3 regions of the Erythrobacter sp. KY5 genome follow, and region 3 is predicted to be linked to each of the others. Evidence: predicted binding sites of a transcription regulator. Region 3 holds the regulator's gene; each other region holds the start of a gene.
The links. Region 3 encodes LexA, which represses DNA repair genes until DNA is damaged. Its sites were predicted from a motif close to GTTCCNCNCTTGTTCT; they were not measured.
Positions count from the first base shown of each region.

Region 1: recA (recombinase RecA) is a predicted target of LexA. The motif match lies at 1,715-1,730, and genes of this name have one in related genera.
Region 2: CD351_RS12515 (S24 family peptidase) is a predicted target of LexA. The motif match lies at 1,829-1,844, and genes of this name have one in related genera.

Region 1 is NZ_CP021912.1:2,448,154-2,453,194, reverse strand. It holds gene CD351_RS11640 (response regulator) at 1-1,677, shown strand, start outside; gene recA (recombinase RecA) at 1,841-2,905, shown strand; gene alaS (alanine--tRNA ligase) at 3,191-5,041, shown strand, end outside.
Region 2 is NZ_CP021912.1:2,613,736-2,618,776, reverse strand. It holds gene CD351_RS12530 (aldehyde dehydrogenase family protein) at 1-975, shown strand, start outside; gene CD351_RS12525 (hypothetical protein) at 1,109-1,540, opposite strand; gene CD351_RS12520 (hypothetical protein) at 1,530-1,760, opposite strand; gene CD351_RS12515 (S24 family peptidase) at 1,894-2,577, shown strand; gene CD351_RS12510 (NADH:flavin oxidoreductase/NADH oxidase family protein) at 2,574-3,875, opposite strand; gene CD351_RS12505 (MBL fold metallo-hydrolase) at 4,011-4,652, shown strand; gene CD351_RS12500 (MAPEG family protein) at 4,765-5,041, opposite strand, start outside.
Region 3 is NZ_CP021912.1:2,204,595-2,209,635, forward strand. It holds gene CD351_RS10440 (molybdopterin molybdotransferase MoeA) at 1-1,143, shown strand, start outside; gene lexA (transcriptional repressor LexA) at 1,358-2,062, shown strand; gene CD351_RS10450 (ComEC/Rec2 family competence protein) at 2,056-4,371, opposite strand; gene gltX (glutamate--tRNA ligase) at 4,408-5,041, shown strand, end outside.

The sequences.
Region 1 (5,041 bases), 240 kb from region 3:
GAGCCGGGACTTGCAGGGATTACGCCTGGACCGGACGAGGGGCTTTCGATGATGCTGCTTGTCGATAGCGGCGTTGGCATCGGAACCGGCTGGGACGGCGCGTCACAGGCAGGCGTCGCTCAGCTTGAAGCGCTGCTTTCGCAATTGCCGCTCGGCCTCGCGATGGCCGACCGCGACGGGCGCTTCCTGTTCGGGAACGAGGCTTTCCTGCGCTCGGTCAATCGAGAGGGGCGGGGTCTTCCGCCGTTCCCGACCGATCTCGTGGTGCGAGAGGACAAGGGCGCGCTTTCGGACGCCGTGCGCCGCCACGGACGCGGCCCAGCGGCCAGCGGCGACATGGCCGTGCGTCTGACTTCCAGCCCTGAAGAGCCGGTGTCCATGGGCCTTGCCGGAGTGCGCGGGCTGGGCGAGGCGGCGGTGCTGCTCAGCCTTGCCGATTCGAGCGAGGAGAACCAGCTCAAGCGACAGGTTGCGCAGGCGACCAAGATGCAGGCGGTGGGCCAGCTTGCAGGCGGTGTCGCACACGATTTCAACAACGTGCTGACCGCGATCATCGGCACCTGCGACCTCATGCTGCTGCGCCACACGCCGGGCGACAGCGATTATGACGACATCCAGCAGATCCGCGCCAACTCCAACCGCGCCGCATCGCTGACACGGCAATTGCTCGCCTTCTCGCGCCAGCAGACCCTGCGTCCGGAAATCCTGCAACTGCCCGACGTGGTGAGCGAGGTAAGCCCCCTTATCAAGCGGCTGCTTGGCGAGAAGATCGACTATTACGTTCAGCACGACCGCAACCTTGGCGCGGTGCGCGCAGACCCTCAGCAGCTTGAGCAGGTCATCATGAACCTTGCGGTCAATGCGCGCGATGCGATCAATTCCAATATTGCTCAAGGGCGCGCATTGGGCGGAAAGCGTCAGGGTCGAATTGCGCTTCTGACCCGCAGCCTCGAATCCAACCAGGTCGTGAAGCTGGGTTCTGAGATTTTGCCGCCTGCCGATTACACCGTGCTTATAGTCGAGGATAATGGCGGCGGCATCCCGACCGAAGTTCTGCCCAAACTGTTCGAGCCGTTCTTCACCACGAAGGAGCAGGGCAAGGGCACGGGCCTTGGCCTTTCCACGGTCTATGGGATCGTCAAGCAATCGGGCGGCTTCATCTTCGCAGACAACGCGACCGACGCCGCCGGCAGGCCAAAGGGAGCGCGTTTCACGATCTATTTCCCCGTCCACAAGGGCGAGGTACCGCGCAAGCCGATCGCTCCTGTCAGCGAGGCGTCCTCGGAATGGTCGGTCGGCGGCAAAATCCTGCTGGTCGAGGATGAGGACATGGTCCGCGTGGTCGCGGAACGCGCATTGTCCCGCGCCGGATTTCAGGTCACACCGTGCGCAGGCGGGGAAGAGGGGCTCGCCGCAATCGAGGGCGAGGACGGTTTCGACCTTGTCGTCAGCGATGTGGTGATGCCTGGAATGGACGGACCTGCGATGGTGCGCGAAATCAGGAAGGCGCGTCCTGATATCCCTGTGCTTTTCATGTCCGGCTATGCGGAGGAATCGCTGCGCAAGGATATCGACATTCCCAACATGCACTTCATCCCAAAGCCGTTCAGCGTGGCCGCGATCAGCGACAAGGTCGGCGAAGTCATGAGGGCGGCCAAGGCAGCGCAGGACGCCTGATTTCCTGTCCGTTCGCGGGGTGGTGGAAAAAAGTTCTGTTCCACTCTTGTTCTTATGGAACAAACCGTATACATCCACTCCAACAGGGGACGCTCAATGGGCATCTCCAACCGGCTGGTTAAAACTCGCTAATCGGCCCTAGGCAAGCGAAGGAGTGCATGCGATGGCTACCAATCTTAAGCTCGTAGAGAAGGAAAAAGACGTGGACCGTCAAAAGGCGCTCGACGCCGCTCTTGCACAAATCGATCGCGCATTCGGCAAGGGTTCGGCGATGAAGCTGGGCTCGAAAGAGGCTATGCAGGTTGAATCGATTTCGACCGGATCGCTTGGCCTCGATATTGCTCTTGGCATTGGCGGCCTGCCCAAAGGCCGCGTGATCGAAGTCTATGGCCCGGAAAGCTCGGGCAAGACGACGCTCGCACTGCACTGCATTGCCGAGGCACAGAAAGCTGGCGGTACGGCGGCCTTCGTCGATGCCGAGCACGCGCTTGACCCGGTCTATGCGAAGAAGCTGGGCGTCGATATCGACGAACTGATCGTCTCGCAGCCCGACACCGGCGAACAGGCACTCGAAATTACCGACACGCTGGTCCGCTCGAACGCGGTTGACGTGCTGGTGGTCGACTCGGTCGCGGCGCTTGTCCCGCGCGCAGAAATCGAAGGCGAAATGGGCGATTCCCACGTCGGCCTGCAAGCGCGCCTGATGTCCCAATCGCTGCGCAAGCTGACCGGGTCGATCAACCGTTCCAAGTGCATGGTGATCTTCATCAATCAGCTGCGCATGAAGATCGGCGTGATGTACGGCAACCCTGAGACGACGACGGGCGGTAACGCGCTCAAGTTCTACGCCTCGGTCCGCCTCGACATTCGCCGCACAGGCCAGATCAAGGACCGCGATGAGGTGATCGGCAACTCGACCCGCGTGAAAGTGGTCAAGAACAAGGTCGCCCCGCCGTTCAAGCAGGTTGAGTTCGACATCATGTATGGCGAAGGCATCTCGAAGATCGGCGAAATTCTCGATCTTGGTGTGAAGGCCGGCATCGTCGAGAAATCGGGCAGCTGGTATTCCTATGACAGCGTTCGCATCGGCCAGGGCCGAGAGAATGCGAAGGTCTACCTCAAGGAAAACCCTGAAGTTTGCGACAAGTTGGAAGCCGCCATCCGCGGTAAAACCGACGAGGTTGCCGAGGAAATGATGACGGGCCCGGACGCGGATACCGACAGCTGATCCTCAAGCGGGCGCCCTGTTGAAAACCTCGGCTTTCACGAGGGAGGGGCGGATCAAAGTGCGGGCAGATGGTCCCGCCGCCCGGAGAAACGGAATACCGGCGCGTGCCTTGCTCCTGATCATCAGGAGCGACAGGTCCGCGCCGGTTTTTCGTTGTGCAGCATCTCACCGCCCTTTCCCGACTTTCTCGCAGGATGGGCGGTGCTGCAACAGGGATGACCCGAATGGGGAATGAAGCGCTCCTTTCGCTTGTCGCTTCGGCAAGCATTGCCTAACTGCCAGTGCATGACTTCGACCAACGATATTCGCCGCTCCTTTCTCGACTTCTTCGCGAATGAAGATCACGTCGAGGTGCAAAGCGCGCCGCTCGTCCCGCATAACGATCCGACGCTCATGTTCGTCAATGCGGGTATGGTTCCGTTCAAGAACGTCTTCACCGGTCTGGAGACACCTCCGGGGCCACGCGCAACATCCTCGCAGAAGTGCGTGCGCGCGGGCGGCAAGCACAACGATCTCGACAATGTCGGCTATACCGCTCGCCACCACACCTTCTTTGAGATGCTCGGCAACTTCTCGTTTGGCGACTATTTCAAGGAACAGGCTATTCTCAACGCCTGGACCCTGCTGACGAAAGAATGGGGACTTGCGCCTGAGAAGCTGACCGCGACGATCTATCACACCGATGACGAAGCCTTCGACCTTTGGCGCAAGATTTCCGGCCTCCCGGAAGAGCGCATCATCCGCATCGCAACCGCCGATAATTTCTGGTCGATGGGCGATACCGGCCCCTGCGGTCCTTGCTCAGAGATCTTCTACGATCATGGCGACCACATTCCCGGCGGCCCTCCCGGCAGCCCTGATGAAGACGGCGACCGCTTCATCGAAATCTGGAACCTGGTCTTCATGCAGTTCGAACAGGCCGCCGACGGCACGCGCCGCGACCTGCCAAGCCCCTCGATCGACACCGGCATGGGTCTGGAACGCATCGCCGCCGTCATGCAGGGCGTTCACGACAACTACGACACCGACACATTCAAGGCGCTCATCGCGGCATCGGAGAACCTGACCGAGGTTCCCGCGACCGGCGAGAACACCGCCTCGCACCGCGTGATTGCCGATCATCTTCGTTCGACCTCGTTCCTGATGGCCGACGGCGTGCTGCCGTCAAACGAGGGGCGCGGATATGTGCTGCGCCGGATTATGCGCCGCGCGATGCGCCACGCCCACCTGCTGGGCGCAAGCGAGCCCTTGATGCATCGCCTCGTGCCCTCGCTCGTCTCCGAGATGGGTCAGGCCTATCCCGGTCTTCAGCGCGGGCAAGCCCTGATCGAAGAGGTTCTGCTGCGCGAAGAAACGCAGTTCCGCAAAACGCTCGACAAGGGGTTGAAGCTCCTCGACGAGGCGACTGGATCGATGTCCGATGGCGGTGAGCTAGACGGCGAGACAGCGTTCAAGCTCTACGACACATTCGGCTTCCCGTACGATCTCACCGAAGACGCGCTGCGCGCGCGGGGAATCAGCGTCGACCGCGAAGGCTTCGAAAGTGCCATGGCCCGTCAGAAAGCGGCCGCGCGCGCTGCATGGAAAGGGTCGGGCGAAGCGGCCTCGGACGAAATCTGGTTCGACATTGCAGAGCGCGAAGGCGCGACCGAATTTATAGGGTACGCCGCAACCTCGGGCGAGGGCACGGTCGTCGCGCTCGTCAAGGATGGTGCGGAAGTCGAACGCGCGTCTGCGGGTGAAGAGGTCGTCGTCCTGACCAATCAGACAGCCTTTTATGGCGAAAGCGGTGGCCAGACGGGCGACACCGGTTCGATCAGCACGCCCGGTGGGCTGGCGGCTGAAGTCATCGAAACCAACAAGCCGCTTGGCCGGTTGCACGCACACCGCACGAAAATCACCGCTGGCGAGATTGCCGTGGGTGACAATGTGCAGCTTGATGTCGACGCCGAGCGCCGCACGCAAATCCGTGCCAACCACTCAGCAACACACCTCGTCCACGCGGCGCTTCGCAACCAGCTCGGCGATCACGTGACGCAGAAGGGTTCGCTTGTCTCGCAAGAGCGCCTGCGTTTCGATTTCTCACACCCCAAGCCGCTGTCAGCTGAAGACATTGCCGCGATCGAGGATGAGGTG
Region 2 (5,041 bases), 410 kb from region 3:
TTCAACCACCCGCTCAACCTGATCGTGCACCAGGTCTGCCCGGCGGTTGCGACAGGCTGCCCGGTAATCGTCAAACCGGCTAGCGATACGCCGCTTTCGTGCTTCGAGTTCGTCTCGATCCTGCACGAAGCTGGCCTGCCTGAAGACTTGGCGCGCGCCGTACTTCCGTCGCGCGATGCGTCCGAGAAGATGGTCACCGACAACCGCGTCGCGTTCTTCACCTTCATCGGTTCGGCAGGTGTGGGCTGGGGGCTTCGCTCCAAGCTTTCGCCCGGCACGCGCTGCGCGCTCGAACATGGCGGGGTCGCGCCGGTGATTGTCGATCCGAGCGCGGATATCGACGCGGCTGTCGGCTCGCTCATCAAGGGCGGCTTTTATCATTCAGGACAGGTCTGCGTGTCGGTCCAGCGTGTCTTCGCACATGCCGACATCGTCGATGAGCTGTCGAGCAAGATGGCCGAGGCGGCCAAGGCGCTGAAGGTCGGTAACGCGATCGAGGAAGACGTCGAATGCGGCCCGCTGATCCGGCCCAAGGAAGTCGACCGGGTCGAGGAATGGGTCAATGAAGCGCGCGATAGCGGCGCAAAGGTTCTTTGCGGAGGCGAGCGTCTGGGCGACACCACTTACGCGCCCACCGTCCTGCTCAATCCCCCCAAGGACGCGAAGGTTTCCACGCAGGAAGTGTTCGGGCCAGTGGTGTGCATTTACAGCTACACCGACGTTGATGAGGCGATTGCGCAGGCCAATTCGCTTGACGTTGCGTTTCAGGCGGCGATCTTCTCGAACGATCTTTCAAACACGATGCACACCTATCGCAACATCGACGCAGCCGCGGTGATGGTGAACGACCATTCTGCCTTCCGCGTTGACTGGATGCCGTTCGCCGGGCTCAAACATTCGGGCCATGGCGTTGGCGGCATCCCTTACACGATGCATGAAATGACCATCGAGAAGATGATCGTCATCAAGGCGTAAGCCAGGAGGCGTGAGGCCTGGGCAGGCCCATCCGGGCCTGCCTCCTCGTTAGACGTGCTCCGCTTCGCTACGCACCCGCTGCGGACGGGCGGTCACCCTTGCGGGCCATCCGGCCCGTTTTGCCTGACTTCACCTAGCTTTCGTCCAAGAGCAGCAGCACGGCCGTCACCACCATGCGCTCGTCCTGGCCAAAGCGGTGGTCGACTTCGCTGATCGTCGCATCGGCGACCAGCTGTCCGGGAATTGTGAACTCATGCTCGGGCAGGCTGGCGATGAACTCTTCGCCAACCGCGACAGCATCCGCGCCGTTGAAGTCGAGCATCACTTCGTGCCGCGTTCCTGCGAAGGTGATCGAGCTCCACGCCTTTTCCTCGTGTGTGAGCAGGTCGGCGCGCCCCTCGGCCAGCATCAGCAGCGCTTCGCGCACCCGGTCGGCTGTCGTGCGGCGCGCGCGATAACGGCGACCCGTGGGCCGCGCAGGCACCTCGATAGCGGCGGACTTGGTCTCGAGCGCAACGCTGGTGCGGGCAAAAGGGGCGGCGAGCAGGGTGGGATCATAGAGCATGGGCAAAGTCCTTTTTTTCGAGAATTTCTGTGTCTGAAGCCGCTGCCGTTGCGGCGAATTCGGCCATCCAGCCGAGGGTGCGCGCCTCGGTCCGCGGGCGCGGTATCCGGCCCATGCGCAAGTCGAGCACGAAGCGCGGATCGCCCGCAGCGAGCCGCCCAAACTTGGTTGCAGGCATGTCATGGGCCCTGAGGAATTTTTCGACCTTCCGAAGCAGCATTTCCGATCCCTTTCCTGGTCGTTCTGGACTTGGAGGAGCTAGGACGCCTGCACCGCGATTCGCTCAATGTTCCCTAAACGTTCCACCTCAAATCCTACTTGTCTAGGAAAAATCTTTTGTGTAGGAAGATTTTATGACACACCCTTTTGACGCCACCCTCGATGCTCCTCGAAGCCGCCTGCTCGAATTGTCGCAGGAGCACGGTGCCAGCCTCGCGAGCCTTTCGACGCTGATCGGCAGAAATGCGAGCTATCTTCAACAATTCATTAAGAAAGGCTCGCCGCGAAAGCTGGAAGAGGGAGACCGGAAAGTGCTCGCGCAGTTCTTTGGCATTGCGGAGGCGGAGCTTGGTGGAGCTGAAGATTCGGTGCGGGAAAAATCCTACAAAGGTGGTTCTATCGATCCCGATTCGTCCGGATGGGTGGAAGTACAGCGTCTGGCTATCGGCGCATCGGCCGGGCCCGGCACTTTACCGTCCGAGGAAACGCCTTTCGACACGTTCCGCTTCTCGCGCCGCTGGCTGAGTGAGCAGGGGCTGAGCGATGCAAAATTGTCGGCGATCACGGTCGAAGGAGATTCGATGGAGCCGCTTCTGAACGACGGGGACGAAATCCTTGTTGACCGGACAGAGCGCGCGTTTCGCGACGGTGTGCATGTCGTCCGGCTCGGCGACACCTTGATGGTCAAGCGCGTTGCGCGCGCAGGGGCGGGGCGCTTTGCGCTGCTAAGCCAGAACCTTGCTTATCCGCCCATCGAAGTGGCCGCCGATGAGCTTGAAATCATCGGCCGCGTCGTGTGGAAGAGTGGCCGGATCTAGAGAGTGCCGCCGCGCTCGCTCTTGCGTCTGGCGATCCAGGTGGCGTGCTCATCCTCGACCCGGCGCCATGCTCCGAACACGGTCAGACCCTCTTCCGGAACGCCCTTGCGCCCCAGCGAATAGATCTGTTCGTAGAACCAGAATTGCGTCGCAAAACCGGCCATGGTCCGCACCAGATTGATCCGCGTAAGGAAGGAAAGCGGACCGGGCAGCAGCGACAATTCGTCTTCATAGCGCGGCAGGTTTTCCTCGCCCGCCAGCAGCCGGTTCGGCCCGTCCGGTTGGGCGCATAGGGGGCGGCCCAGGCCAACAAGGTCGGCTGCCCCCTCATCCAGCGCCTGTTCCATCGCGGCGCGCGTGCGAAAGCCGCCGGTGACCATGAGCGGGATCGACACGGTATCCTTCATCGCCTTGGCGAAGTCGACGAAATAGGCTTCCCGCTTGAGCGTTGATTCTGCCATTTGCGGGTCTTCGGAAGGTTCGGTCCCCTCGATCCCAAGGAGCTTGGGCTGTTCATAGGTTCCGCCTGAAATCTCGATCAGGTCGACGCCAAGCTCCTCCAGCCACTGCACGACCGTAAGGCTGTCCTCAAAGGCGAAGCCGCCTTTCTGGAAATCGGCGCTGTTGAGCTTGACCGCGACCGGAAAGGCCGGGCCCACCGCTTCGCGCGACCGGCGCACGACCTCGGTCAAGAGCCGCGCGCGGTTTTCGAGGCTTCCGCCCCATTTGTCCGTGCGGTGGTTGGTCTTGGGGCTGAGGAATTGCGAGATCAGATAACCGTGCGCCGCGTGGATTTGACCCCCCGTGAAACCTACGTGCTTGCAAGTCCTGACCGCGCGCACGAACCCTTCAATAATCGCTTCGATTTCGTCGGGCTCAAGCGCGACAGGCTCACCGAACTGGCCGCCGGGCAGATCCAGTTTGACCGCAGAGGGCGCCTTGGGATGCGGGTTGACGATGGCCATCGTTTGCCGTCCGGCATGGCTGATCTGTGCCCAGAAATGGTTGCCATTGGTCGTGCCGGCGGCGGTCCAGCCGCGAAACGCATCGAGCTCGTCCTCGTTCAGTTCGCGGTCGATGATAACATTGCCGGGACGTTCGAGATGGTGGGCATCAATCTGGATATTGCCCGACAAAAGCATCCCCGCGCCCCCTTCGGACCAGATGCGATAAAGCCGCTCAAGCTCAGGCGTCGGCAGGCCATTGGTGTCCGCCAGCCCTTCGGTCATCGCGGCCTTTGCAAGGCGGTTGGGGATTGTCGCGGCGCAGGGAAGAGTAAGAGTGGTGTTCAAGGCCATAATCGTCGCTCTCCCTGTTTGCGCGATCAAGCGATAGCGCGTCACTATCGATTGCGCACGTCGCTCGTCCACAGCTTGCAATTGCGCCGCCGCCTCGCCATTTCACCGGGCATGACTGATACGCCTGTTCCTCCGATGAAAGCCGCCATTATTCCGGTGACACCGCTGCAGCAAAACTGCTCGCTGATCTGGTGCACCAAGACGAACAAGGCCGCGCTGATCGATCCGGGCGGCGATCTCGACAAGCTGAAGGACGGCATTGCCAAGGCCGGGGTCGAGATGGAGAAGATCCTCATCACCCATGGTCATCTCGACCATTGCGGTCAGGCCGGGATGCTGGCCGAGGAACTGGGCCTTCCCATCGAAGGGCCGCACAAGGACGACCTGTTCTGGATCGAGCAACTGGACAGCGACGGCGCGCGTTACGGAATGACGGCGCAGAGCTTTATGCCCGATCGCTGGCTTGAGAACAATGACACGGTGACAGTGGGCGACCTCACGCTCGACGTGATCCATTGCCCGGGACACACTCCCGGACATGTCGTGTTCTTCCACGCGCCCAGCCGCTTTGCGATTGTGGGCGACGTGTTGTTTCAGGGGTCAATCGGGCGCACCGATTTCCCGCGCGGCAATCATCAGGACCTGATCGATTCGATCACACAGCGCCTGTGGCCGCTGGGTGAGGACGTAATGTTCATTCCCGGGCACGGGCCAACAAGCACCTTTGGACGTGAGCGAAAGACCAACGCCTTTGTGAGCGATTACGCGTTGTCCTGATCGCCTTTTGCCAGCGCCTGGATCTCGCGGGCCTGCCGGTAATGCGCCTACTGCCTATTGCCCGAACACATGGCGGGCAGGGCGGCCGAACTGGTCGAGGTCGAACGCGCCGTCAAAGCACCCGCGCCGCGATCAGCGCAGCCACAACAGCAAGTCCCAGCAAGGTCAGAAGAGTGGCGATCGTTCCGATCACGCGGCCTATCTTGAACGCGCCGCCATCCATGCCAAAAGCGTGCGCGATGCGGGCGATGAAATAGAGCGCCGCGACATATTGCAGCCACGCCTGACCATTCCCCGACAGTTCGATCACGAGAATCAGGGCGAGCACGAAGGGCGTGCTCTCGACGAAATTGGCCTGTGCGCGCATCCGGCGGATCAGCGGTTCGCAA
Region 3 (5,041 bases):
CGGCTGCTCGCGCTTGTACCGGTGCTGGGCGCGGAAACGGTCCCGGTTGAAGAGGCATTGGGCAGGGTCCTGGCGCACGACCTCAAGGCGGCCCGAACCCAGCCTTCCGCAGACCTGTCGGCGATGGATGGCTACGCGCTTTCAGGTGCGGGACCATGGAAGCTCGTCGGTGAAAGCCGCGCCGGTGCGCCCTTCGATGGAAAGCTGGCTGAGGGCGAAGCCGTGCGGATCTCAACCGGTGCGCACATGCCCGCCGGCAGCGATAGCGTCCTCATTCAGGAAAACGCCCACGTCACGCAAGACGAAGTGAGCGCCGAGGATGCCCCGCCCCTCGGAAAGCATGTCCGCAAACGCGGTTTCGACTTCGCCTCCGGAGACACCGTACTCGAAGCCGGAACCCGGATCGGCCCTGCTCAACTCGCGCTGGCCATCACATCGGGTCACGGCACGTTGGCGGTCCGCAAACGCGCAAAAGTGGCGGTGCTCGATAGTGGTGATGAGCTGAGCTCAGATCCTGAAAACTGCGGTCCGAACCAAATCCCCGCCTCGAACGGAGCGATGATAGCCGCCATGCTGCGGCCCCTCGTCGGTGAATGCATGAGGATCGGACCGGTGGGCGACGATATGGGCGCGCTCGCAGCCGCTCTCGCCAGAGCGGAAGGCTGCGACATCCTCATCACATCGGGGGGAGCATCTGTGGGAGACCACGATCTCGTGCAATCGGCCTTGCGCGAATGGGGCGCGGATATAGCCTTCTGGAAAGTGGCTATCCGGCCGGGCAAGCCGCTCATGGTCGCGACGCGAGGCTCGCAAGTGGTGCTTGGCCTGCCGGGGAACCCTGTCTCAAGCTTCGTGACCGCGTTTCTGTTCGCGCTGCCCCTCGCCCGTGCGGCGATGGGAATGGCGGCGCGCTTGCCGGTCGCGGTGACTGCTCAAGCCGCTGAGACAATGCCCGCGACAGGAGCTCGCCGCGAGTTCGTGCGCGGTGTCTTCGACGGGCAGCGCGTTCGCCGCGCAGCATCGCAGGATTCGAGCGCAATCCGCTCACTTGCAGCAGCCAACTGCCTGATCGAACGCCCTGCCGGATCAGGCGAAGTGCAACCGGGTGAGCCTGTGCGCATCTACAACATCGAAAATGGCTGATTCCCTTGGGTTTGTCGACATAGTCCGCTTGACACGATTTCCGAAGTTGCCTACTTGTTCCACATTCGTTCACCATATCGGTGCGCGGTTAGTGCTCTGTATCGCACCTGTTCCGTTTTGACGGACGGTGCCTCTGGGAGCGCGCGAGTTTGGCATTGCGCACGGGCCACTTCCGGCTCAGGCGCGGACAATGCGGCTTTTACGGAGTTTGCCCATGTTGACGGCAAAACAGCATGAATTGATCCGCTTCATTCAGCAGCGGCTTGAAGAAACCGGTATCTCGCCGAGCTTTGAGGAAATGAAAGAAGCGCTCGACCTGAAGAGCAAATCGGGGGTTCACCGCCTGATATCTGCTCTTGAAGAACGCGGCTTTATCCGCCGCCTGCCCAACCGGGCTCGCGCGCTTGAGGTAATCAAGGTGCCGGAAGACGCGGTGACTGCAACGAGGTCGCAGGCCGCGCCCGCTTCGATTACGGCGAACGATGCGGTTGCTTCAGCTTCCAGCGTCATGGCGAAGGCGCCTCAGCCTGCCAATGACGTGATCGAAATCCCGCTTCACGGGCGCATCGCGGCTGGTGCACCGATTGAGGCACTCGAAGGGCAAAGCTCACTGCCGGTTCCTGCGGCGTTGCTTGGCCCGGGAGAGCATTACGCTCTTGAAGTGTCGGGAGACTCGATGATCGAGGCTGGCATCTTCGATGGCGATTTTGCCCTTGTTCGCCGAACCAACACCGCCCGCGATGGTGAGATCGTGGTGGCTCTGGTTCGCGGAGAAGAGGCAACGCTCAAGTACCTGCACAAGGAAGGCGCCATGGTTCGGCTCGATCCGGCCAATGCGACTTATGACGCACAGGTCTACGGCCCTGACGAGGTCGAAGTTCAGGGTAAACTTGCAGGTCTGTTGCGGCGTTATCACTGATTGCGTGGTCGGCGGGGTGATGCAAGGTCGTCTTCCCCCCGCCACCAGCCATGCCCTCCCTGACCTTCGGCAACGCTGGACACCTCGCCATCTTCAAGGTTGAGCGCAAGTCCGCCGGTGCGTGACAGCAAACGGCGGTCTGCCTTGAGCCAGCGAGGCTGGCACGATCTCGGCAGGAAACGGTCGGCGACCACGATATCGGCCCGCTCGCAGGCGGCAGAGAGCGAGCGCTCCTCTATAAGATCGCGATTGCGCGCAAGCAGGAGAGACCAGGTCCTCCCTCCCCGTTCGATCACCAGCGTGCAAAACTCGGTCGAACACTGTGCGCCATCCCATTGTGCAAGAGGGATGGGTTCGCTTTGAACGCTCGCCAATTCGAGAAGGTTGTCGCGTGAATAGGAGGATCGGCTGTCACGCAAAGACAAGAGCCTGAGACTGCCATCGTCATCTTCGATCGTGATGCCGACATTGCGTCCTTCCCTCCCGATCAGGACATCCGGTATCGGCGTGAACAGCAGCAGGGCCGTCGCAAGACCTGCCGGCACGAAGCCGAGCAAACGCGCCCTACCGCTCCACAGGGCGAGCCATAAGCCACCGCCTACGAAAAGCGCGATGGTCAGGCCGCTCATCTGAGGCATGAGCTTGACGGCACCGGGCTGTGAAGCGGTGAAGTGGGCAATGGTAAGCAGCGCCTTCAAAGAGGTCTCGACAAGCCACCAGAACGGTGCGCCGAGGCCAACGATATCGAACGCCAATGCAACCGCGATGAGCGGCATCGAGATGAAGGTTACAAGCGGGATTGCGAGCACATTGGCGAAGGCCCCGTACAAGCCCGCGCGGTGGAAGTGGAATAGAACGATCGGCATGAGCGCGATCTCGATAACGAGACCGGTCACGAACAGCATGAACACCCCCCTGCCGAAACGGCGCGGCCAATGCTCTTCCCGCGGCGCGAGGAATGCTTTTACAGGCCCCGAGGAATGGAGCGCCACGATCGCAAGGACTGCAGCAAAGCTCATCTGGAAGCTCGGCCCGATGACGCTCTCCGGCCAAAGCAGCAGCACGAACGCGGCTGCGACCGCAACCATTCTCAAAGACAGCGCATCGCGGCCCATCGCAAGCGCGATCAGAACCAGCATGGCTGCGGCGCAGCTGCGCACGGTTGGAACCTGCGCACCTGTCAGCAAAGTATAGCCGATCCCGGCCAGCGCTCCGATAGCGGCAGCTGCGACCGGGAGCCTCACGCGCAGAGCGATGGCGGGGAAAAGCGCAAGCAGCTTGAGCGCCATGAAATAGGCAGCCGCGATCACCGCGCTCACATGCAGCCCGCTGATTGCAAGCAGGTGGGTAAGGCCTGCATCGCGCATGGCGTCCTCGTCCGCCTCGGCGATTGCTCCCCTGTCGCCGCTTGCAAATGCAGCAGCGATTGTACCGGCCGAACCGTCGACGCGGTCCCTAACGTGGGCCGACAGAGCGCGTTGCATCGAGGCAATTCCGCTGGTTTGCGGCGCAGGCTCTATCACTTCGACCTCGCCCAGCACGCTGCCAGTGCCGCTCAACCCCTTGAACCAGGCTGCTCTGGCAAAATCGTAAGCGCCCGGTAGCATGGGGCTCGCCGGTGGCATGAGGCGGACGCGCATTCGGACGACCGCTCCTTCAGCCAAGGCCCCGGCATCGAGGCCCTCTGTCGCATCCTGAGCAACGCCGAGCGGGACATTGACCCTGATCCTTCGGCCCTGCCCATTGGCCGCATCACGAACAGCCAGCGTGAGGCGAATGCGGTCCTGCGATGGCTGATCCACGCGCTCAAGCACATATCCCTGAACGCGCTCGATCATGGGGCGCTCAATCGGCTCCGCGCCCACCATTTCGGAGCGCAGCCAGATGACGCTGACCCCTGCGGCAAAAACGAGGCCACACGCGATCAGGGCCGTTCGAACATGGTCGCGTTCCGGCCGGTCCCTCCACGCAGCCAGCGCGAACAAGGCCGTGAGCAAAGAGAGAGCGATCCCTGCGCACCATTGCCATTCGTTGCGCAAGGCGAACCAGCTAAGGATTCCTGCGACGAAGACGACGGCCAGCCACGGTGCACGGTCGAAGCCCGCTCCGGCCAGGAAGGCTTCGACCTTGGTCGCAAGCGCGCTCGCAGCGCTGGACAATCCGCCGCCCCTTTGCCACAGGCGCGCAGCGGCCTCTCGAGGGCCAGACGGATCGGTTCGCGCAGCCTCAACGCTGCTGTCGGGCTCGCCCGCAATCGGAATGATCGGCGTATTGGCCAAGGGCCCATTTCCCCCTTCGGGTTCGGCCATACTCAATGCGCTAGAATGAATAGGAATATCAAGCCCATGGCAAGCCCAGTTGTCACCCGTTTTGCCCCGTCGCCTACAGGCTTCCTCCATATCGGCGGAGCTCGCACGGCGCTCTTCAACTGGCTCTTCGCCCGCCATCACGGCGGAAAGGCGCTGTTGCGCATCGAGGATACGGACAAGAAGCGCTCCACGCAGGAAGCGATCGACGCGATCCTGGATGGATTGGACTGGCTCGGCCTCGACTATGACGAAGCGCCCACATTCCAGTCGCAGCGCGCGGACAGGCACGCAGAAGTTGCGCACAAGCTTCTTGAGGCAGGTCATGCTTACAAGTGCTTCGCCACTCCTGAAGAACTGGAAGCCATGCGGGCAGACCAGCGCGCCAACAAGCAGCCGATGCGGTATGATGGCCGCTGGCGTGACCGTGATCCATCGGAAGCGCCCGACGGCGCTCCTTATGCCGTCCGACTTAAAACGCCGCTCGAAGGAGAGGCGACCATCGAAGACAAGGTCCAGGGCACGGTTTCAGTGCGCAATGAGGAACTAGACGACTACATCATCCTGCGCGCGGACGGGACACCGACCTACATGCTTGCAGCGGTGGTGGACGATCACGACATGGGGGTCACGCACGTTATTCGCGGCGACGATCACCTCAACAACGCCTTTC